3 regions of the Blautia sp. AF32-4BH genome follow, and region 1 is predicted to be linked to each of the others. Evidence: riboswitches for the same ligand, from Rfam matches in the RefSeq annotation. Region 1 holds a riboswitch; each other region holds the start of a gene.

Region 1 (8,204 bases):
ATTCCTGTATCCCGGCAGATAAATTCCATTGTCGTCATTCCTGGCTGTTCGGATGGGATTTCCATGCAGCTAAGATAAATATGTCCATTTTCTCTGTTATATTTCACTGCATTGGACAGGATATTCATCATCACACGTTTTACATACCCCGGACTTCCAATAAGATCACGGTGTATGATTTCTTTTTTCTCCCATACAATCCGGATATTCTGTTCTGCAGCAATCTGTTCAATTACAACAAGCACTTCCTCAGAGATTTTGCTCAGATTAAATGGACTCTCTTCCAGAACAACTTCACCCGACTCCAGCTTACTCATGTCCAGAACATCATTTACCAGTTCCAGCAACAGATTGGATGCCGCTTTAACCTTTGTTCTGTATTCCTTCTGCTTCTCCATATCATCTGCATAATGGTCTGCCATATTGATCAAACCGTAGATTCCATTAATCGGAGTCCTGATATCGTGGCTCATACGATGAAGGAACTCTGTTTTTGCCTCATTGGCGGCTTCTGCCTTTTTTGCTGCTGTCAGAAGTTCTGCTTTATATTTTTCATCTTTTTCAAATTCTTGTTTCCGGTGCGCCAGATTGGTTCTGTATGTCCAGAACCAGAATATGCCGGACATCAGAAAATAAAGAAAAATAACACCTATAACACTTAATGGAAGATTACGAAACACTTCCGTATCCGGAAAATATGCGTAGATATAATAATCACGCTGTTTCAGCATGATTCCATAACATCCAATTCCTTCCTTCCTAAAATGATAGATATGCTGACTGTCTGTATGCTTTTTCATTGCCTGAACAACTTCGTTGTCGGCTGTATTCTGTCCCAACAGGCTCTCATTATTGCTGGCAACAACGATTCCGTCGTCTGCAACGATAATCGTTCCATCTTTCTGGATACTATAACCATTTAAAAGCCCCTGTATCGTCAGCGTATAGTTTCTGGCAAATTCAGGAGATGTGTAATAATAGATTGCAACGATACCCGGTGCACCTTTTCTGGCGCAGGCTGCAATGTCAATAAAGGATCCATCTTCCCTGGTAAACCGTTCCGAATAGCTTCTTTCTTCATATCCGGCAAAATCCATGATAATTTCTTTTTGCAGATACTCCGTAATCTCATTAGCCAGAGACTCATCCGTGCTGTATTCACAGTCCGTCTTTCCTTCTGCATCCAGTACAATGATACCATCCACCCATAGAGTCTGCAGGTTTTCCTTCAGGAAATCCCGGCTTAGCTGACCGCCGTTTTCTATTTCCATATCGATATTCGTACTCATCTGTCTGGCACTTTCAATGGCACGGAGAAGACTTTTGGATTCCGAAGATTCATTATAATGGGTGTAGGTGGAACACTGCACTTTGACATAATTTACAATCTCTACCATTCTTTTCTCTGCTTCCGCTTTCTCCGCATGAAAGAAATAAAACAGAGAGACTGCTGCCACACAGATTCCAATCAGACCACCGATCAGCTGGATTCGTTTTTCTCTTTTCATTCTCTTAATATCCAAGATCATCCACCTCCAGATACTTCTGGGGATCATCCAGATATTTTTCAATAATTTTCAGGGATGTGCCATCCTGCCGCATTTCTTCCAGAGTCTGGCTCATCTGCTCACAGATTCCTCTGTCATCATCTTTTGCAAAAGCAACACCTATCCCGGTGATCATCAAAGGTTCTTCCAGGATTCGAAAGCTTACGTCATAATCCTTCATATACTGGACAACAGATTCCTCATGCGCAGCGACTGCATCTACATATCCTTTTCCCAGAAATGTATAGATCAGCTCCCTGTGTCCCAGGCTGATCAGATTGCCCAGCTTTGGGATTCTCTCATCCGTCCGGTTCAGAAAGATACCTTCCGGTTTGGTCGTGGACTGAACAGCCAGGTTCTTTCCCGCCAGGTCACTCAGTTTATAGAGATCACTGTTCTCATTTACAGCGACCACCTGCCGGCTTGCTATATATGGTCCCGCCCAGCGGTAATCGTCAAGGCGTCCTTCCATGGAAAAGCAGCCCATGATACAGTCAATCTCTCCGCTCTCCACCAGTTCTTTTTTCTTCTCCCAGTTGATCTGGACAACCTCCACCTGATATCCCATTCTTTTGAAAGCTTCCGCAGCCAGTTCTACATCGATTCCCGTCGGTACACCATCCTCATTCAGATAATTGTATGGTGGATAGCTGTCGCTGCCGAGGGTAATAACAGGCTTTTCGGTTTTTTCTTTCGTGTTATCTGTGTTTTTACACCCCGCCAGGGTGACTGCTAAAATCCCTGCAAGCAGAATGCCTGCAATCACTCTTTTTCCTTTCATTTTCTGTCTATCCCTAACTCTCCTTTTTGATTCTTCTATGTCCGGTTACTTTCCATTCGTCACTGTACAGTGACCTGCGGTTCGGTACCCCCCCCCCCGCCTGATTTTATACTTCTTATCGTCTTTTCCAGCACCTTCATCTCAACCGGTTTTGAAACATGTGCATTCATACCGGCTGCCAGAGAATGCTGAATGTCCTCTGAGAATGCATTGGCAGTCATGGCAATAATCGGAATCGTTTTTGCCAGTTTATGGGAACTTTTGCGGATTGCCTTCGTTGCCTCATAACCATTCATAACAGGCATCTGCACATCCATCAGGATCATGTCATAATCACCTGGAGCAGACTGCTCAAATGCTTTCAAAATCTCTTCGCCATTTTCACAGATGGTACATTCCGCACCTTCAATCTTTAACAGTTCCGTCAGGATCTCTGCGTTCAGCTCATTATCCTCTGCACACAGGAATCTCATTCCTTGAAGGATATTACCATCCTGCTCATCTGTTTCTTCTTGTGCCGCCAGAGCAACCGTTCTATCCTCTGCAATTTTCAGATCCAAGAGAACCTCAAAACAGCTTCCCTGTCCCAATTCACTCTCCACATCAATGGTACCTCCCATTGCCTCAACCAGATTCTTAGTAATCGCCATTCCAAGTCCTGTTCCCTGTATTTTATTTGTAAGGGAACTTTCCGCACGGGTAAACGCATCAAAAATTGTATCCTTGAAATCTGCCGACATTCCCATACCATTATCGCTAACTAAGAAACGGTACTTTGCATAGACAGATGACTTTGTCTCACATTCTTCTACAAAGAACTGAATTTTCCCACCTTCCTGGGTATACTTCACTGCATTGGAAAGCAGGTTGCTGAAAATCTGCATCAGGTGAACCTGATCCCCATTCACCCATTCATGCTGAATATTTTCTTTTATGATTGTAAGGGTCTGCTGCTTTTCATATATTTGAGTATGAAATATAGTGTTAAGTTCCTGTACAAGATCCAGAATAGAAAAGTCAGAATATTTGAAGACTGTTTTTCCTGCCTCAATCTTGCTCATATCCAGAACGTCATTGATAATTCCCAACAGATGCTGTGATGAAATATCTATTTTATCTGCATACTCTATAACTTTTGCTTTATTACCTGCATCATGTCTGATCAAAGATGTGATACCAATGATTGCATTCATAGGTGTGCGAATATCATGTGACATATTAGACAGGAAATCCGTTTTCGCCTTATTTGCATTTTCAGCTGTCTGTAAAGCCTCTGTTGCAACGTTCTTTGCCTTTTTCAGTTTTTGATTGACTACTTCCATTTCCTTCATTGTTTGTAAATGAAGTTCATTATTTCTTTTTTCATATTCTGCTTTTTGATCTGCAAGACTAAGTCTGGAAATACTGTAGAATAATCCGGCAAAAAGTAAAAGTATAAAACCTGCCATGAGTATTGTTGTAAACAACACCGTTTTCTGGTAATCCATCAGCACATTGTCCACAACTCCCTTGGCCACAATGCACACCAAAATGGTGTTGTTGCTTTCTATCGGGCAATACCCCAGATAATAGGGGTTCTGTTTTCCCAAAAGTGCAACTCCGGATTCTCTGTTATCAAACTTCTTTTTGAACAAATCAGCCTCTTCTTCTGTAATAGCCTGTTCCCCTTTTAAATGTTTTAACAAAGAATAATTACGCAGGTATTTATCTCCACTCTGGTTCGTATACGTAATATTTCCGTCATGATCCAGCATGAACAAATATGCTTTTCCATGATAACCTTTCAATTTTAACATGGAATCCAGTTTCGAATGATCATACACAGTTCCAATTGCCGTATAAGTTTCTCCATTGATCGTGTATTCCTGACATGGAATCGCAACCAGATAACCGTCTTTTTTCTTCTGATCATAATCAAGACGCACCAGTTTTCCAATATTGTATCCGTTCTTTAAGTCCAGCAGAAGTTTACTTGGCATATCAATCCGCATTTTTGTTCCACCTGCTGATATTGCCTGACCATTTTCCTGAAGGAATATAAGAGTACTTTCCGATTCTTTTTCCCATGCTTCAAAGAAATTTTTGTTCGTATCCGTTTCAAGAGACAGTTCCCTCTCATGAAGTAAGAATTCCTCAACCAACTGCAGCTGGCTGTAGTATCCGCTCACCTGAAGATCATAGGTCTGCTGTATCTGTTCAACAACAGCTCCCATACTGCTTTTTCCATTTTCGCTGATATACTTATTAGACTTACTTATAAGATACTTGATACAAACTAAGCTTAAAAGAATCATAAGTAGTATAAGCAACAGCCTTGTTATTTTTTTTCTTTTGTTTACCTTTTGTTCTATCTCCACTTTTACTGTTCAACCTCTATATAGTCTTCCGGTGCTGACGGCTGCTGTCCATTTGACATTGCTTCGGTCCATGCACTTGATAATGTTGTATCTTTAAGCTGCTCAATCTCACATTTCAGATTTATTTTTTTCAAAACAGACATTGTGGTGTCTGTAAGAAGAATCGAGTATTCCTTTTCTTTGTCTATTTTCTTATCATTAACTGTTAAGTCCTTTAACGAAAATCCACTTTCCTCTTGATTGACGATCATTTTCATACCGGATGCAATTGGTAATTCGTATTTATTGGTTACGTAAAAATTCTCATCAGCATCAGCAAGATAATTTTCCACGAGTTCATAAACCTGTTTACCATTGATTTTTGCAACATATAATGGTGTATCTGAACTCTTCGCTGTCATCATGCCAACCCGGCTGCTGGTGCATTCTCCTTTGTACATAGAAGAAGTGAAATAATAATATGGTGCCAGAGCCAGCTGTGCATCATTTTCTTCTCTGATCGTAGTTAAAATGGAAGATGCTGCATCACGGCCATTTCTATCGTTCAGTGAAATGGAATATTCATTTTCAAAATTCACCGTTGCTTTTTCTTCTGGATCTTTACGATTCATTACACTGCGAAAAGTATCATAAGCCTGTATTTCATCCATTTCCCCTGACAGTAATCCGTGAACAGCCTCAAGACTTGCATCAAATGATTTTTGGGCGGAATATCGGATATAAACAGCATTATGATTAATTTCCTCTTCCAGTCCAGGCACATCCTGCATCATGGTTGGAACATCTGTATTCAATGAAATAACACCGCTTCCATCCGCAATCAGCTTTTGCCCCTCTTCTGAAATCATACAATCCAGCACATCCAGCGCAGTATCCAGTTTCTCCCGGTCTTTTTCCAGGTTTTTGTTAAATGCAATGTTTAAGGACGGAGTCATGTACACATAGGATTCATCCGATGTCTGTGAAAAGTAAGGAATACGGATCAGCTCCGCATCCATCTGTTTCTGCAGCTGCTGCATAACCGTCGGATGTCCATGAAACATTGCTGATTTTCCTTCGACAAACATCTGGGTTCCTGTATTGATATCAATATTGATATCTTCTTTACCAAAATGCGAGTCCTTAAGAAACTGACTGGTTTCTGAAAAAATACGTTTCCATAATACATCATCAAACTTTACTTCATCCGCTGCAGTCTCTGCACCGTTTCGCCATTCAATACCATCCAGGCTTGTAAACTCACCGATTGCCGCCGCCTGGATGATTTCATTATTAGACCAGTCTTCCCCAAGATCCATGGAATACGGTTTTATGCCATTATCATAAAACTGCTGACAGGCCTGTACATATTCCTCATAATTTTCTGGAATCTTTACGCCATACTGATCAAACAGTGTTTTGTTGGCAATGATCGTCTGCGGAATACCACAGATTGGCAGCCACTGGATTTCATCCTCCGCATTCTTATAATATTGCACCGCATAAGAATAATACTTGGAAACAACATCATAAGAAGCAAAATCCATAAGATAAGGCTGTAAGTCCTGTGCATCTGTTCCAGAAAATCGACGTACTGTTATAATATCCGGTAATTCATCATGTTCTTTAAAATAACTGTATAAATCGGTATCATTGTTACCTATAATAAATTCAATATCCTGATCTGGAAACTGTTCATGGATATAGGGTGCAATATTTTTCATCAAACGATTTTCCCACAGATAAACGGTAAGATGATCATCATTTATAGATACTTCTTTCTTTGACTGTCCACATCCAGACAAGACAGCAGATGCTACAAGTACACCTGACACCACTGCTATCAGACAACGTTTTGCCTTTTTCATACTTTTATTTTCCTCATTCTTTCCTGATAAAATCATTATTGTTACGTCTATGAAATAACACCGTAAAAAAGCACCGTCAGACAGACAGTGCATCTCATTTTATGCAACTGGCTGCCATTTTACAGGCCCTGTAGCTTTGCGTCCCAGACTTTCATCTGGTTTGCCAATTTCCTTATTATAGCTTTAATCTTATGTAAAAAACTGATTTTATTATACTTTAGTGTTCTACTATACACAAGAAAAAAATTAACATTTTAACGTTCAAAAACAAAAAAAGAACAGCCGATACATATACTCGAACTGTTCTCTTACTTCCGAAGTCCACGCAGCATTGACATTACTGTTTCCTGCTCATTTGTACTCAGATCATTCCATATCCCTAGAACTTCTTTCTGTTTTTCTGTCAGATTCTCTGAATTATCTTCCCGAAAAAACTGCGATAATGTCACGCCCAAAGCTACACATATTTTTTCAAGTGTGATCAGCGACGGCAGGTTTTCCTGCTCTGGTTCATATGGTACTTACAATTCCACGTTGTATGTGATAAACTATTATTGTCCATTTGGACTACCTTTACAATCCTTTTTACAACAAATATACTTATTATATCGAAAAAATAATATGAAAATATCTGCAGAAATTATTAAGATATTGCCAAAACATAGAAAACAAATCACGGAGATAACAGAAACCACACTTCCCATCGGACAGATCGCCCTGCAGACCGGCTTCAGCCAGCAGTCCTATTTCGGAAAATGTTTCCGTGAAAAAATGAACTGCTCCCCACGGGAATACCGCAAGAATAGAACCGAATGCCGCTTTGTATAAAATGGCATCCGGTTCTGTTCTTTTTATTTCGCTGCGGCACTTGCCCAAAACGCTCTGTTTCTTCCCGCAACCCATTTATTTTCTTTCACACAGTAGCTTCCTCTTAAACGAATATCTTCTGAAGAACTTCCGACCTCTACTGCATATCGTCCTTTTTCCACTTTCCAGTGCATATCAATGTCCAGAAAAGCCATTTGATCCGTTTTCACCTCAAAGCATACCGTTTTCTTTTCGCCCTTTCGCAGGTGAATGCGCTTAAAACCTGCCAGTTCTTTTACTGGTCTTGTCAGGCTGGCATATTCATCTCGTAAATAAAGCTGGACGACCTCATCTCCTTCACAGCTTCCCGTGTTCTCAACAGCGCAGGAGATCTGAACCGTATCTGCTGCCTTTTCATTTCCCATCGAGATATGTAAATCCGAATATGTAAATGTTGTATACGACAGTCCGTATCCAAAATAATATCTCGGTCTGTGCGGCATATTCACATAATTGGCAAAACCGATACTGCCGCTCTGATCCCAGGAGGAACCATATGGATGATTGTAATAAACCGGAAGCTGTCCCACTCCATAAGCAACGGTAACCGGAAGTTTTCCTCCCGGATTATATATTCCGGTTAAAATATCAACTACTGCTTCTGCTCCTGTTTCCGATGGACTCCATGCTTCCAGAATAGCATCTAAATATTCCTCTGCAGCATCACTGGAAATCGGTCTTCCATCAAAGTGAACGCCAACCAATGGTTTTCCAAGCTGCGCAGCCTTGCGAATAAATGCATCCTGACATTTTGGAAGGTTAATATCAGTACTGTCAATTCCTTCTCCCATTGATGCCATGGAAC
Region 2 (8,204 bases), on a different contig from region 1:
CATGAGGAAATCCGTGGGACAGAGAATACCGGAAAAAGAAATCGCTAACTTCAAGTTTGCAGGGAAGGTGGCTATCATGGAGATGAAGAGAAATGGATGAGAGGAAAGCGTATTGGTTTGAACAGCCATATATGCCGCAGATGAAAAATATTGCGGTGGCTCCTGTTATTCTGGAAGATGGAAGACTGTCCTTCTGTGTTCCAGGGGATGATGGTCCTCCGTGGTCCGGGGTGTGGAACCTGACTGGAAAGGTTGTTTTGGACGGGGATGATTATTTTGAGTTCCAGTGTGATGATGAAGTGATGCACAGACGGGGTGGAACATATAAATTTCATGCTTTGGATGTTGATACATTCAGCAGGGAAACGTGTCAGTGGATATCACAGGGAAAAGAGATTGCAGACTGCTGTAAAACAACAGAAGAACTGCATGAATGGTACCTGAAACATTGGACTTATAACAGATAGAATGATTATATTTACGAAGGCATCGGTCACCTGGTTGGCTGGTGCTTTTTTCGTGGGGAAATGGAGGTGGCGGGATGTATCCGGTATCGGATGGGTTTCTGAGAGCTGTGAAGAGCAATACAAGAAAATATTACTGGACGGGTACGATCGTTACCAGAGGCGGAATGACGTATGAGTTCGGGGCGAAGGAGATTGTGAAGGGTTCCGGGTATATTTCCAGGCAGTGCTGTGGAAGCACGGAAATTGAACTGGGGACGGTGTATGCGGCGGAGATGGGGATCACGCTTCTGAGTGACATTGACAGGTATACGCTGGAGGATGCTCAGGTGACGCTGGTGTTTCATCTGGTGCTGGCGGATGATTCGGTGGAAGATGTGCCGATGGGAGTTTTTGAGGTCAGTGAGGCGAACCGTCTGGCAAAGTGCCTGGAACTGAAAGCCTATGATTTTATGCTGCGGTTTGATAAGAGTTTCAACGGGTTTGAGACTGTGGGGACTGCTTATGATTTTATTGCTTTGTGCTGTAAGCGGTGTAAAGTGGAGTTTGCGAATAAGAGGGCGGAGATTGATGCCATGCCGAATGGCGGGGTGACGCTTTCTGTTTATACTGAAAATGATATTGAGACCTGTCGGGATGTGCTGTTTTATGTGGCACAGGTTCTGGGAGGTTTCTTTATTATTAACAGGGAGGGAAAGCTGGAACTGAGAAAGTACGGGAAGGATCCTGTGATGAAGGTGGAGCAGAGACACCGGTTTTCTTCCAGCTTTTCGGATTTTATTACCAGATACACGGCAGTGAGTTCCACCAACAAGCAGACGCAGATTGCAGAGTATTATGCTCTGGATCCGGATAATGGGCTGACCATGAACCTGGGTGTGAACCCGCTTCTGCAGTTTGGGTTAAAGGAGACCAGGGAGATGTTGTGCAGCATTCGGATGAATGGTGTGATACCTGTGTGTCTGCTGCAGGGATCAGGGCAGGATGCAGTGAGTTGATCGGCAGGGAGTGCGGCGTGGAGGAATACGTGAAGATCTTCAGGGAGGTGGGGATCTGGATCGAAGACGGAACCATCACGCCGGAGCCGGGTTATGTGATTGTGTATAACTGGGACAAGGCCACACAGCCGAATGACGGGTACAGTGACCATATCGGTTTTGTGGAGGAGGTTTCCGGTGGGAATGATTACTGCTATTGAAGGTAACCGGGGTGAAAAGGTTGACAGAAGGGTGATCCCCCTGGGATGGGGATATATCCGCGGATATGCGGCTCCGCAGTATGAGAAGGCTGTGAAAGGAACCGGCGGGAATCCTGGTACAGGAAAGAAAAGTGTGGAAGCTGTGGCGAAGGAAGTGATTGCCGGAAAGTGGGGGAACGGCGAGGACAGAAAGAAGAGACTGCAGGCTGCAGGGTATGATTATCCGGCAGTGCAGGCGAAGGTGAATGAGCTGGTGAAAAGTAGCAACAAAAAGAGTGTGGAAACTGTAGCAAAGGAAGTCATTGCCGGAAAGTGGGGAACGGCGGGGACAGAAAGAAGAGACTGCAGGCTGCGGGATATGATTATGGGGCAGTGCAGAGAAAAGTGAATGAGTTGATGAGATAGTAGGAAGCCTGCTGTTGTCTGTGGAGAAATCTGCGGATGATGGCAGGCTTATTTTTTTGTTTGAGGTTTCAAACTTTTATGTGACAAACATAACTGTCTGTGCTATTATAAAAACGATATAAGCGAAAATGACTTTTGCGGAAACGAAAGTATCTTTATATTTTTTTATCCGTATACTTCCTATAATGGGAATGAATACTTGCAAAGTTGATTACTAATATTTTTTCATTATTACAGGTACAATAAGAACATGTAATAGCGGAAATGAGGTATAGTTACTTGCAGATAGAGAAGTATATTGCGGATAAAATAACATTTTTGTGTGAAAAGCGTGATATCAGTAAATATAGATTATCGCAGCTGTCGGGAATTTCCCAGTCATCACTGGGAAGAATCATGGCGCAGGAAAACCTGCCGTCGCTGATTACACTTGAAAAAATATGTGCAGCTTTGGGCGTGACATTATCACAGTTTTTTCAGGAAGGTAATTCAGAGAATCTGACAGAAAAACAGAAAGAAGTTTTAAGGATATGGAACAATCTGAGTACAAATGAGCAGGAAACAGTAATGTCAATGCTGCGTGGACTTCGGAAGTAGGAGAACAGTTCGAGTATATGTATCGGCTGTTCTTCTTTTGTTTTTAGGCGTTAAAACGGTAATGTTTTTCTTGTACATAGTCGAGCATTAGAGTATAATAAAACCAGTTTTTTTTCATATGTTTAAAAGCTATAATAAGAAAAACGGCAAAACAGATGAAAGTCTGCGACGCAAAGCTATAGGGCCTGTAAAATGGTAGCCAGTTGCCACGTTAAAGATGCATTGTCTGCAATGACAATGCTTTTTTCATTTTTGGAGATTAAAAAGAAACTAAAACAGGCAATAATTGGTGGATGCTAAAATATAAAAATGAAGTAGATAAAAACGCAGGTGTAAAGGAAATCGGTTATGTGGAAGAAAATTAAGTCAGCACAGGAACAAAAAAATACATTTAGGATAAAAAAAGAGTTATGGATTCCGGTATTTGTATTGATGATCGGTTTGGTTGTTCTGGTGAATATAGACATTCGTGCGGATAGCAGTCAAAGGGATTTGATAAGGTCAAGAGCTGAATTAAACGCAGTAACGTATGCAGATCATATGAAGGCTGATATCGTGAGGGGAATTGATATTACAAATACTTTTGAACAGATTGTTATTAGTGAAAACGGAAAAATTTCCATGTTCTCGAAAGTTGCAGAGAATATGATGGCAGATTATATCCAGAGTATTCAGATCGCACCAGACGGCGTAGTGACTGAGATTTATCCGGAAGACGGAAATGAGGCTGGAAAGATAGATCTTATTTATGATAAAGAACGAGGAAAGATATCTTGTTATGCCAGAGACAATGATGTGATAACCATGCAGGGACCATTTTCTTTGAAACAGGGTGGAACGGGATTGCTGTAAGAAATCCGGTGTATGTGGAGCAGAAAAATGGCGAAAGGACATTTTGGGGATTTACAATTGTAATTATTCGTGTACCGGATATATTCGCTGATTCTATAAAGTCACTTACCGATTTTAGCTATGAATATAAGTTGTCTAAAAGTATTGCACCGTGGGATGAAACATACGAAGAAGTGTATGGCTCAGTTGTGGAAATGATTGATCCTGTCACATATACTTTCGAATTAGGTGACAGTCAATGGATTCTGGAAGTGATGCCTGAAAACGGATGGAATAGCAATGAAAAGTTATATAGACTATGGGGCTGCGGTTTACTGATTGTTTTGCTTTTAACTGGATTTGTTTTTATGATTATGTTACTGCACAGGACACAGGAATCGGAAAACACAGTAGTGGAATTAAATAAAAAACTGCAGAAAGCATTGGAGCAGGCGAAAACAGCCAGTGTTGAAAAATCTAATTTTCTGTTTAATATGTCACATGATATACGTACTCCTATGAATGCAGTTATTGGTATGACGTCATTAATAAGACATGATGCAGGAAATAAAGATAAAGTAATAGAGTATGCAGATAAAATAGATATTTCATCCCAGCATCTGTTAGGGATTATTAATGATATTCTGGATATGAGCAAAATTGAGGCAGGAAAAACAGTTTTTAAATACGATGATTTCTCTATTCTGAATTTTATACAGGAAATCAATAATCTATTTCATTCACAGATAGATGAAAAGAAACAGATTCTTACAACAAAGAAAAATATCCGACATGAGTGGGTGAACGGGGATCAGCTTCGCCTGATGCAGATTTTCAGCAACCTGCTTTCTAATGCAGTGAAGTACACGCAGGAAGGTGGAGAAATTCAGTTTCTGGTAGAAGAATGTGAAACAAATTCATCCGTCCATGCAAAGTACCGTTTCTTAGTCAGGGATAATGGAATAGGAATGTCAGCAGATTTCAAAGATAAAATCTTTGATGCTTTTACCCGTGCCGAAAGTTCTGTGACGAATAAGATCCAGGGAACCGGTCTTGGAATGGCTATTACCAGAAATCTGGTTGAAGCAATGGGAGGTACCATTGATTTGGAGAGTGAACTGGGACAGGGAAGTTGTTTTGAGGTTTTCATAGAGCTGAGAATTGCAGAGGATAGAACAGTTGCTCTGGCGGCACAAGAAAAAACAGATGAGCAGGATGGTAATATTCTGCAGGGAATGAGGTTCCTGTGTGCAGAGGATAATGAGCTGAATGCTGAGATCCTGACGGAACTGTTAAAGACTGAAGGTGCAGAATGTACCATCTGTGAAAATGGTGAAGAGGTTTTGAAAGCATTTGAACAGTCTGCTCCGGGGGATTATGACATGATCCTGATGGATGTGCAGATGCCTGTTATGAATGGTTATGAGGCAACAAAGGCAATCCGCAGAAGCTCCCATGAACTGGCAAAGAAGATTCCGATCATTGCCATGACCGCCAATGCATTCTCAGAGGATATCCAGCATTCTCTGGCAGCCGGTATGAATGCTCATGTTTCAAAACCAGTTGAGATGAAGGTACTGGAAAAGACAATCAGAAGTATAAAATCCGGCGGGGAGGCACCGAAGTGCAGGTTATTGAAGAGTGATAAATGGATTTGATGCGGCAGTGCAATTTTATGAAATCAGGAGGTTGACAGGAAGATGTATAGAGAAATATATTTGCCAGACAGGCAGACAGGAGATTTAATATGATTTCGAGAGCAAAGAAATATGTGGCAGTGTTACTGGTTTTTGTATGCGTGTGTATGATATTTTCTCCCCAGACTGCATATGCAGCCGAGGACAGTTCGCAGCATGAAACTGTCAAAGTCGGTTTCTTTGCCATGGATGGTTATCACATGATGGATGAAGAGGGGAACCGTAGCGGTTATGGCTATGATTTCCTTCGGTTGATGGCTCGTTATTGGGATGTAGATTACGAATATGTCGGATACGATCAGAGCTGGGATGATATGCAGCAGATGCTTGAAGATGGCGAGATTGACATGGTAACATCTGCCCGCAAAACACCGGACAGAGAAGAAAAGTTTGATTTTTCACGTCCGATCGGAACCAATTATGGGATGCTGACCGTCCGCAGTGACAACAGCACGATTGTGGACGGCGATTACAGCACTTACAACGGTATGCGTGTGGCGCTTTTGAACGGAAACACCCGGAATGAAGAGTTTGCGGATTTTGCAGACAACAAAGGATTTACATATGTTCCATCTTATTTTGATACGACCGCAGAGATGGAGGAAGCCCTTCAGAGCGAAAAAGTTGATGCGATTGTTACCAGTTCTCTGAGAAAAACAAACAATGAGCGAATCGTGGATAAATTTGGCAGCAGCGATTTCTATGTCATGGTTAAAAAGGGCAATACAGAATTGCTGAATGAGATCAATTATGCGATCGATCAGATGAATGCGGTTGAGGGTGACTGGAAAACGACGCTTTACAATAAAAATTATGAAAGCATAGAAACTAAGAATCTGGAATATACGGAGCAAGAAAAAAGTATTATTGCACAATATTCCAAGGACAACCCAATTCGTGTTCTGTGTGATCCGACCCGTTATCCATATTCTTATAATGAAAATGGTGAGATGAAGGGTATTCTCCCGGATTACTTCCGGAAAATTGCAGACTATGCCGGGATTTCCTATGAGTTTCTTACACCTGCCACCAGAGATGAGTATATTGCTTATCAGAAAAATAAGGAAACCACAGATATGAGCATCGATGCGCGTCTGGATACAGATAACTATGCTGAGACGAAAGAATGGGGAATTACCGCACCTTATATTACGATGCAGCTGGCTAAGGTGACACGGCGGGATTTTGACGGAGAAATAAAAGTTGTTGCTACGGTTGACCAGACAGCGTCAACTTCAATTGCAGATGCAATGGCACCCGGCGCAGAAAAGCTGATGTGCAGTACCCGGCAGGAAATGATGGAAGCTGTCCGTAAGGGTAAAGCCGATGCTGCCTTCGTCTACTATTACATGGCACAGGCGTTTGTGAATAGTGACACTACGGGCACCATGGCATATACGCTGCTGGAACAGCCTACATTCACCTACCGCATGGTAGTTTCGTCAACAGAGAACCATGCGCTGGCTGGTATTCTGACGAAAGCAATGTATGCCATGCCCCAAAATCTTGTCGAAGATCTAGCAGCACGGTATACCACATACAAAGCAGCAGAGCTGACATTTGTTGACTGGATCCGTCTGCATCCTGTTGCTACTGTTTGGGTTCTTCTTATTTTCGGATGGCTGCTGACTACTATGGCTGTGATAGCAATGCGTCTCAGTGCAAGAAAAAAAGCTCAGAAGGCAGCCCAGGAGAAGGCTGAGGAAATGGCGGAACTGGCAGAGCATGCGCAGGCTGCAAACAAGGCAAAAACAGCATTTCTGTCACATATGTCCCATGATATGAGAACACCGATGAATGCAATCATGGGATTCACCGGTATTGCAATGAAAAATAATCCGTCAGACGAAGTGAAAAATTGTCTGGAAAAGATTGATGAAAGTTCAGAGCATTTACTGTCGCTGATCAATGATGTATTAGATCTGACTCGCGTGGAAAGTGGAAAAGTGAAATACAATCCGGTACCGGCAGATTTGAAAAGTATCACAGATTCTGCACTGGATATTACAAAAGGCTTTCTTACGAACAGGGATATCAGCTTTAAGATCCAGCGTGAAGAAGCAAAGATCCCAAATGTACTTGTGGATCCTGTACGTCTGCGAGATGTGCTGGTTAATATTCTGAGCAATGCCGTGAAGTTCACTCCGGATGGAGGGACGATTACATTTGAAGCCTGGTGTCAGGAAAAGGGCGGGGATGGATATATAAATATGCATTACCGCATTTCGGATACTGGTATTGGCATGAGTGAGGAATTTACAAAAGAAGTTTTTGAGGAATTTGCACAGGAAGATTCCGATGTGAGAACGCAGTACCATGGAGCTGGACTGGGGATGGCTAGCGTAAAGAAGTATGTAGATATGATGGGTGGAACCATTTCCGTGCGGAGTAAAAAGCATGAGGGAACTACTTTTACTGTGGATATTCCTCTGGAAATTACAGATAAGGAATGTAATAAGTCAGACACAGGTTTTTCTGAAAAGGTAAATCTTACAGGTGTGAATGTTCTTATTGCAGAGGATAATGAACTGAATGCAGAGATTGCTGCCGTGCAGTTGGAAGAGTTCGGGATGAATGTAGAAAGAGCTGTGGATGGAAAGAATGCTGTTGAGATTTTCAGAAATCATCCGAAAGGCACATTTGATGTAATCCTGATGGATATCATGATGCCTGAAATGAATGGTTATGAAGCGGCAAAAGCAATCAGGGCGATGAATGACAGACCGGATGGAAAAAACATTCCTATTATAGCAATGACAGCCAATTCATTTGCAGAAGATGTTCAGGCATCACTGGATGCAGGAATGAACGCACATTTGTCAAAGCCGATTGTGATTGAGGAAGTTATAAAAACGATTTTAAGGTATGTTCATAATGATTAGCAGAGGTTCATGAATTAGTGGAATACAATTGACAGGAGGGCTAAAAGATGACAATGCAGGAGTGCTATAAAGCTATCGGAGGAAATTATGAGGCTGTTTTGGGACGCCTTCACAGCGAAGCACTGATTCA
Region 3 (8,204 bases), on a different contig from region 1:
AGCTGCCCTAAAATAAACTCTAAGTATTCCTTGCTTGATGCCATATTTCCACCTCAAATTCATATTTCTCAGTTTCAAAAACTTGAAATTACTTAACAATATGTGCTGTAATGATTGTATAGCTATATGAATTGATAGTAATTTTGATATTTTCAACCTCGCAATACCAATTTTTACCCTGTTTGTATATATTGCAATTTTTATCTAATACCTTATTTTTGCAATACTCAACAACATCTGCTGTATCTATTTTTAGGTTTCTTTTAATTCTATCAATTCCCATTTCGGTTGTATGAATTTTATCAATATTATCAAGCAATATCTTTTTATCTTCCATTCTTTCTTTTCCTCAACTACCGATTTGCACATCAAATCGTTTTCTTCATTCTATCACAGTATCATATTATTCCGCCATCAATTTTTCGAACCAGGTATCCATGACAATAATAAACTGGCCTGCGCCTTGCCATTCTTGCAGCATTTCATCCAGAGTTTTGTGTTTCTCATATTTCTGCACATACACCCAGGTGGCTATACCACTGGCCTCAGAAATAATTCCTGTTATGATCTTACGCATGATGCCCTCAAATTCTGCGATTTCCTCTTTTGAAACGATGTCATAGAAATTAGGAATCTGAAAATCTTCTTTCCCACAGTTCTCATGTACATTAATCAACTCTGCTTTCACCCTTTTTCTGGATTCCTCGGGTAATTTCAAATATTGCCAAATCATTGAGACCACTTCGGAAGGTGTGTCTTTTTTGATCGGTGGTAACTGAATAAAATCATTGTTTTCGCTCATTTTCATATCCTCCTCACGATAAAATAAAATCAATAATACTTTCTCTTGTCATATCCAGTACAGTGTCTACAAACACTCCTGCAAACAGGATCAGATACAGAATTACACTCAGCGAAAACAGGAATGCAACCTGTACCCAATCATGGTAACAGTATGCAGTCGCTATAATCAACAAAGTGAATATAAATCCAAGGATTCCTCTGACAACCGCATAAGTCTGTACTGTCATCTTCACTGCCAGGCCGATCACAAAAAGTATCAGCCATACCGGCAGTAATAATATCTTCCCAGCAAGTTTTAAAATAAACATGTGCACCTCCTATCTTACCAGTCCTGGCATATCATGGTTCACTTCTGCCTGATAATACCCATTCATCGTAGACGGTGCATTAAACAGGGCTGCTAATAAATATTTCTTGATGTTCTTCACCTTTGTGGTGTTACCACGCATACAGTGTAAGACATACTCGATATGTGAATAGGTCAGCATCAGAAATTTTTTCTTCACCAGAGATGCCGGATACCAGTTGCTGGCAATCAAGATCTTGTCATTTTTACACATCACAGTTTCTACGATCAGGTTCACGACTTCATCTACCTGTCGCATATCGTCATGATGGGTTATTTCCAGTGATTCATAATCAATGGTCTCCTTGACAAGGTTTTCATAAGCCTGATAATCCTCAGAGCGATTATCGCTATCACATCTTTTCTCATCCACAGATATGATATGATTAGATTTATTATCATTCATTTCAGTATCACTAAGATTAGTATTATTAGGGTTTGAAATGTAAACTTCTTGAAGTTTGTTTTCGGGACTTCTAGAAGTTTGATTTTGGGACTTCATGAAGTTTAAATTGTAAACTTCTGCAGTCTCTTCATTTTCCACAGAAGTTTGTTTTTTAAACTTCTCTAATTCCTCTCCAAATTTTTTCTCATCTGTTTTCTCAGGCATAAAGGTTTTTACGTAGATAACATTCACCTTTCCAAATCCCTGTCTACGTTTCTCAATCAGACCAATTCCTGTTTCGTCATCCAGTTCTCTCATGGATTTGATGGCTTTATTTCTGCCACAGTTCAGTAATTCCATGATATCTTCGATGGAAAAGTAGATATATGCTCTGTTTTTGTCGTCAAACCACTGATTCTTGATGGAAAGAGACATTCGATCCAACATCAGTCCATATAAAATTTTGGCATCGCTTGATAAATCTTTAAAGTAGCTGTCTGTAAATAATGCTTTTGGTATGCGGTAGAAGCTGAACTGATCAGCTTCGGTACCGTAAAAATAATTAAATGTCATTTTTTTCTCCATAATTTCCTCCTTTCGTTTTCTGCTAAGAAGTCCTCTTTTTAAACTTCTTTGACTTTGTTTTCTTAGCTTTTTCTATCCTTAACAGGACTGTTCCTGCATCCATTTTTCTAATAATGATTCAATTATCTGTTCCATATCTTTGGCTGTATAATCATCCGGAAAATACTTTGTCAGTTTCTTTTCTGAGAAAGTAAGAGACCGGGATACTTTCTTTGCCATTACACAATTATTGAAAATCGATAACATCTGGATCTGATTGATTGGTCCATCATTCAGCTGATTTCTAAGTGCTGCAATCTGTTTTGGTTTGATAAATCCTGTGTCGCAGATATATTCGTAAATCCATCCCTGTACTTCCTTATCGATGTAAGAGATATCTACAGCAACCGTGAACTGAAGCTTTTTGTTATCTACCAGATCAAGAAGTTCCGGAATAAGCTCTGTCAGTCGGATATAACGAGTCACCTGCACACTGCTTATTCCAACTTGCTCACCCAATAATTCTCGTGACTTTTTACCTGACTTGTGTTCATTTTGTACACAAGTTAAATCTGTTCTGATTCCCTGTCTTTTCATTGCATCAAGTTTCATCTTGTAGGCAAAGGCTTTCTCACTCGGTAACAGTTCCTCTCGCTGAATGTTAGCGTCCACCATCGTCACAATGGCATCATCATCTGATAATTCTCTTACGATTGCCGGAATAGTTGTGAGTCCTGCAAGCTGTGCTGCATGCATTCTTCTGTGACCGGATACCATTTCGTAATCTTCGTTTTCATCCATACGGAGAAGTACCGGTGTCAACACTCCATTGATCTTTACGCTCTCTACCAGATCCTGCATCTTTTCATCATCCAACACCTTGAATGGATGATTCTTAAACGGATGGATCTTACTGATCTCTATCTCCATTGCAGATTCTTCATTTACCACACCGAGCAGTTCATCAATACTTGCCAGCTTAATCTTTTCACCACTTCTATTTTTCATTCTTCAAAACCTCCTGTGTTAAATTCATATATGCCTCAGCAACTTTTCCCTTCGGGCAGTGCATGTAGATACTTTTTCCTTCCGCACTGGTCTCAGCAGCTTTTACAGACATCGGGATCACATTTTCAAATACCTCAATCTGACTTCCGTAGGTTGTATGTACTCTTGATGCAATGTCCCTTGCGTAATTGGTTCTGAAATCTACCATAGTCAGGAGAATGCCCTCAATCGCCAGTTTCCGATTCAATCTTTTCTTTACTGTAAGAATGGTCTTAATCAGCTGTTGAAGTCCTTTAACAGGCAGATATGCGGCCTGTACAGGTATCAGCACGGAATCGGAAGAAACCAGTGCATTGATTGTCATCATACCAAGACTTGGCATACAGTCGATCAGGATATAATCGTATCGGGATCTTATCGCATCGATATATTCTTTCATGATCATTTCTCTGCTCATAACATTTCCCATCGTTACTTCCAGTGCGGAAAGCTCAATATTTGCTGGAAGCAGATCTACATTTTCCTGATGATGTAAGATACCATCTTCCAGATTAATATCTTCTTCATTGATAACATCCATCATCATTGTTGCCAGTGTAATTCGAAGATCATCCGGTTCTTCATATCCAAGACTTGCTGTTAAACTCCCCTGCGGATCTGCATCAATCAACAGTACTTTTTTACCTTCTCTTGCCAGTCCAATACCTACATTTACGGTTGTGGTGGTCTTGCCGACTCCACCTTTCTGGTTTACTACGGATATAACTTTACACATGATTTCTTCCTCCTTTAACTTTCCCATGATTCTTTTTTCCATAATTTCAGCAGTGCCAGTATTTCCCGTTTCATCATTGCCGGTGTATAGGAATTTGGAAAATACTTGTGTAACTGCTCGTTTGTGAATGCCACTCTTGTGATCTCACCCTTTTTAACTTCACACATGATTTCTTCCATCTTTTCCAGCGATAACTGTTTTTCTTTACTCAGCTGCTTTATCCGCTGAGCCTGTGAGAGTGACGGAATCGCCTGTGCATAATCCATTGCTTTAAGCAGTTCTCTTTGTTCATTTTCTTTCAGTGCTGCTATTTCCACAGCCGGGCAAAAAGAAATAATTTCATCATCCAGCTTCTGCAACATTTCTGGTATCAGCTTTGTCAGTGAAATATAACGCTGCACTTGTTTTGGGCTATCACCACAATCCTCACTGATAATATCTATCGAACGTTTTCTTGTTTTTTTGTGGTCAACTTGGCTCTTTTTTCGACCACTTTTTCTTTTCAATACGTCATTCTTTAATTTGTAAGCAAAAGCCTTTTCACTGTAGCTGATCCGTTCTCTATGAAGATTCGAATCCACCATGCTTAAGATGGAATCATCTTCACTTAATACCCGGATGATCACCGGTACTTTACGGTATCCAAGTTTCTCTGCAGCATGTTTTCTTCTGTGACCGGATATGATTTCATAGTAGCCATCCGGTACCGGTCTGACGATCAGCGGATTTAAGATTCCATATTTCTCAATGCTTTCCTGCAGAAGAAACATTTCCTTATCATCTTTCACCTGAAACGGATGCTCCTTAAAAGGGCGGAGACGTTCAATCTCAATTTCTATGATTCTTTCTTCTTTTTCTCCTGATTGTCTGTTTGCATCAGTCATCTTGACTCCTTTCCTCCAGGATTCAGGAAATAAAAAATGCCTGCCTGGAACTTTTGTTGTAAGAAAAGTTCCAAACAGACATTGCCGTTTGACTATTAGCTGTAGCTAATAGAATTGAATACTGTTTCAGCTAATTTATGTTTGCAGGTTTCGGAGAGATTGTTTCTTTTCCTGCCTTTTCTCTGATTTACATCCCCAAATAAGGGGTGACAACAGAGCGGAACCCAAATGTTAGCTGGACTCTTGAAAAACCATGTTTGCAAACCGGTGATTTTGATTAGCTGTCAGCTAACAAAAATCGGATTGTGTTAGCTGGAAATGGATCATTTTGAATGGAATTTCATGCCACGAACGTGATTAGAAAATAAGAAAAGCGTTCGCTGTCAGCTAATCCAGCTAACATTTTCGAACGCTTTGAAGCCCGTCGCCAAGAGGATTTGAACCTCCGACCCCTCGCTTAGGAGGCGAGTGCTCTATCCAGCTGAGCTATGACGACACATGCCGCAAACCCTTGATTTTACTGGGTTTCTGGGATTTTTCCCTTCGGCCATATATAAGATTATCAACTCTTTTTCGAGTTGTCAATCTACAGATTTTTTTACTTTGGTAACATTAGAACGTTCCCCAAATTGGGGAATGCTTTGTTGTCACCTTTGGCATTTTTCAGAATAGATTCGAACTGAAAGTTGTTTTTCATTTTTTCCCTTTGGGGAATGCCTCGGCTTTCTCTTAGGAGGGGGACGCTCTATCCTGCTGAGCTACAGAAACAAGAATTATAAATGTTTCAGCCAGGTCAGAAACAAAAATATTATACTATATTTTTGCTGCTTTTTCAAGACGAAACACATACTTGCGATTCCGCAGTTTACTTCAGGAATTTTCCATTGTGAGTACCTGATAAATTCTCTTATAGGCTTTTTCATAGGTCCAGCAGCCTTCGACATTGTTGTAGTATTCATTATTTTTTTCGACAACATATTCTAAATCGTTTTCTGTTATGAGTCTGTATTTCATCGTACACCTCCAATGTTAAAAACAGTAATCTGCCAAAATCCAGAGGTCATTATATCATATTCCGATGGGAAAGGAGAAGAGAGTCTTACAGCAATGAATTAAAATAAAAAAAGAATCTCGGCAAAGCAGTCGAAAGGCTGTGACGCAAAGCTACAGGGCCTGTAAAATGGCAGCCAGCTGCGTAAATATGGAACATTTCGGTGATGGATGGCATCGAGGCGACGAAAAAAATTCGAAACAGTGTGCGTGAGGACAATGATGTTCCGATTTTTGCGATGACAGCAAATACCTTTGCAACGGACCGCAAGCGGTGCGCGGACGCGGGCATATTCCGAAACCGGTGAATTTAAAAGAGATTCAGACGACGCTGGACGAGAAAGTGCGGACGGCATGCGCCGGATAACGGGACGGATTAATAACAGAAAAATTTGGAGAAGGGGCTCTACTGCTTTGGATTGCAGTGGAGCCTTTTTATGGTGTATCATAGGAAGTAAAAGAAAACAGGGGAGAATCACGGAATGGAAATTGCAGAAAATATCACATGGACCGAGGAACTGGAAAGGCTGGATGTGCTTCTTTCGCAGGGGCAGTTCGAGCTGCTGCTTCCGGGTGAGCGGTACGGTGGAGGAGAAAAGGAGATCTGGCTTGTCTATCTGATGAACGATGCGGCAGAGAGCTTTCTCGTTTTTCATGACGCGGAGCTGACGGGAACGTATCAGAAGGAATACGAGGGAGAAATAGATGCTGCACTGGAAAAAGACGGGGAGCAGTACGTTCTGATCGTGCGGCAGGGAGAGACGGTGTGCACGCTGTTTTTCAGCCGCCTTTCACTGGAAGTGCATCTGTTTGATTACGGAAAAACGGGTCATTTCTGGGTGGACGGATACGAGTATCTGCGGCAGATTGAGTTCCGTATTGCGATCCTGCGGGACAAGCTGGAATACCTCGGCGAGGCGTTCTGCACCGAGGAAGAAATGCGTCTGGCATCGCTGGCCAATTTCCCGCCGCTCAATTTCTGCTGCTACCCGGCCGTGCCGGATCAGTATCTCGTACCGTCATGCCCGTGGTGGGAAGCGACGGAAGAGGCAATTACGGAGATGAAAAAACTGGCATCGGAGGCAGGCGATAAAGTGCTGCTGTGGTATCTTGCACTTTATGAAAAATGGCAGGGAAAACTCCTCGCAAAACAGATCGCAAAACTGCTGCATACGAGCCGCCACGCGAAAGTCGTGGATTTACTGGAAAAAAAACTGGCCCGCGAAGCACAGAATTATCCGAAACGACGCTTCACCGGCGAAGAAGGAACCCAGATCCGAAAAATCCAGGAGCAGGCAATGAAACGGAAAAAGATACTGGAAGCCGAAGGAAAACGCGCATCATTGCTGCGCGAGGAGCCATTCTTTTATGCACGGGATTCGGTGGAATATAAGGTCCATCTGATGATCTGGGGAACGAGAGGGAAAGAGCGGGTTGTGGAGGTTGAGACGTTTAAAATTTCCAGAACGCAACGGCAATGATCAGCTCCTTTACGGATGAGCCGGAAGTGATTCAGTTTTAATACCAGTAGACAAGAAGTCCCCCGCTTCTAAAGTGGTGGGATGAATTGTTAAAAGAAACATAACGGCAGTGGCGGGCGGAGAGAAATCGGTATCCTCCACAGACATGAGGCAAGTCACAGTCGAACTATTTTCGACATGTCAGACTCCGTGAAAATACCGACTGTGAATTGAAACAAGGGATAAGGTAAAATAGAAAGCGCTTATTTGAGGCGGGAATGAAATCTCAAATAAGCGCTTTTTCTATACGCTGCCGCCAAGTCAGGCTGCGGGCAGTTTATAATATTTCGATGTATGCTGGCGGTAGAGCAGCAGCAATCCGCGGATGCAGAGCTCGATAGCCATGGCGATCCACATGCCGCGCAGGCCGAGCGGGGTGATGAGAAGCACCGCGAGACCGAGGCGGATGACCCAGATGCTGCCAAGGTTCAGAAGGCTTGGCACAAACGTATCGCCTGTTCCGCGGAGGGCTCCGGCGGCAACGATGGAAGCGCCGAAAAACGGCTCGGCGAGCAGTTCGATGCGGAGTACCTCGGCGGCAAACGAGCGCACCTGCGGGTCAGGAGTCAGAATGCTAAAGACGAACGGACAGAAGATCATCATCAGACCTCCAGTGATGGCCATCAGGACTGCGCCCATGGCAATGCAGATATTTCCGTAGCGTTTCGCCAGCTTGTAATTTCCGGCGCCGTAGCTTCTGCCGACGAGCGTTGTCGCGGCGGAACCGATGCCGTAGCCTGGCATGTAGCAGAGGCCTTCGGCGGTGACGGCGAACGAATTGGCCGCAATCGCAATGGAGCCGAGCGGGGCAATCAGCATGGTGGCAGCAACCATGGCGCTGTTCATCGCGATTTCCTGTACGGCAACC

What was found. A riboswitch is a leader RNA that binds a small molecule or an ion and turns the genes downstream of it on or off. The one in region 1 is predicted to bind cyclic di-GMP.
Region 2: another riboswitch for cyclic di-GMP. It lies ahead of DWZ44_RS04775 (hypothetical protein); the one in region 1 lies ahead of DWZ44_RS16125 (ABC transporter substrate-binding protein).
Region 3: another riboswitch for cyclic di-GMP. It lies ahead of DWZ44_RS14295 (response regulator); the one in region 1 lies ahead of DWZ44_RS16125 (ABC transporter substrate-binding protein).

Annotation. Positions count from the first base shown of each region.
Region 1 is NZ_QTVL01000019.1:4,120-12,323, reverse strand. It holds gene DWZ44_RS16140 (ATP-binding protein) at 1-1,529, opposite strand, end outside; gene DWZ44_RS16135 (substrate-binding periplasmic protein) at 1,513-2,328, opposite strand; gene DWZ44_RS16130 (ATP-binding protein) at 2,388-4,541, opposite strand; gene DWZ44_RS16125 (ABC transporter substrate-binding protein) at 4,688-6,532, opposite strand; cyclic di-GMP riboswitch class I at 6,632-6,707, opposite strand; gene DWZ44_RS19580 (helix-turn-helix domain-containing protein) at 7,154-7,360, shown strand; gene DWZ44_RS16110 (glycoside hydrolase family 3 N-terminal domain-containing protein) at 7,384-8,204, opposite strand, start outside.
Region 2 is NZ_QTVL01000003.1:431-8,634, forward strand. It holds partial or broken gene DWZ44_RS04750 (radical SAM mobile pair protein B) at 1-48, shown strand, start outside; gene DWZ44_RS04755 (hypothetical protein) at 93-467, shown strand; partial or broken gene DWZ44_RS04760 (hypothetical protein) at 542-1,393, shown strand; gene DWZ44_RS18390 (CHAP domain-containing protein) at 1,492-1,662, shown strand; partial or broken gene DWZ44_RS19460 (glucosaminidase domain-containing protein) at 1,646-1,861, shown strand; gene DWZ44_RS19465 (hypothetical protein) at 1,975-2,067, shown strand; gene DWZ44_RS04770 (helix-turn-helix domain-containing protein) at 2,347-2,664, shown strand; cyclic di-GMP riboswitch class I at 2,800-2,875, shown strand; gene DWZ44_RS04775 (hypothetical protein) at 3,013-3,516, shown strand; partial or broken gene DWZ44_RS04780 (ATP-binding protein) at 3,912-5,153, shown strand; gene DWZ44_RS04785 (hybrid sensor histidine kinase/response regulator) at 5,243-8,074, shown strand; gene DWZ44_RS04790 (hypothetical protein) at 8,122-8,204, shown strand, end outside.
Region 3 is NZ_QTVL01000013.1:69,370-77,573, reverse strand. It holds gene DWZ44_RS14345 (TfoX/Sxy family protein) at 1-44, opposite strand, end outside; gene DWZ44_RS14340 (DUF3781 domain-containing protein) at 89-337, opposite strand; gene DWZ44_RS14335 (hypothetical protein) at 404-802, opposite strand; gene DWZ44_RS14330 (hypothetical protein) at 816-1,112, opposite strand; gene DWZ44_RS14325 (DUF6017 domain-containing protein) at 1,122-2,120, opposite strand; gene DWZ44_RS14320 (ParB/RepB/Spo0J family partition protein) at 2,199-3,107, opposite strand; gene DWZ44_RS14315 (ParA family protein) at 3,097-3,882, opposite strand; gene DWZ44_RS14310 (ParB/RepB/Spo0J family partition protein) at 3,897-4,862, opposite strand; tRNA gene DWZ44_RS14300 (tRNA-Arg) at 5,189-5,262, opposite strand; gene DWZ44_RS18255 (hypothetical protein) at 5,637-5,780, opposite strand; cyclic di-GMP riboswitch class I at 5,890-5,965, shown strand; gene DWZ44_RS14295 (response regulator) at 5,984-6,124, shown strand; gene DWZ44_RS14290 (DUF3878 family protein) at 6,299-7,297, shown strand; gene DWZ44_RS14285 (MATE family efflux transporter) at 7,598-8,204, opposite strand, start outside.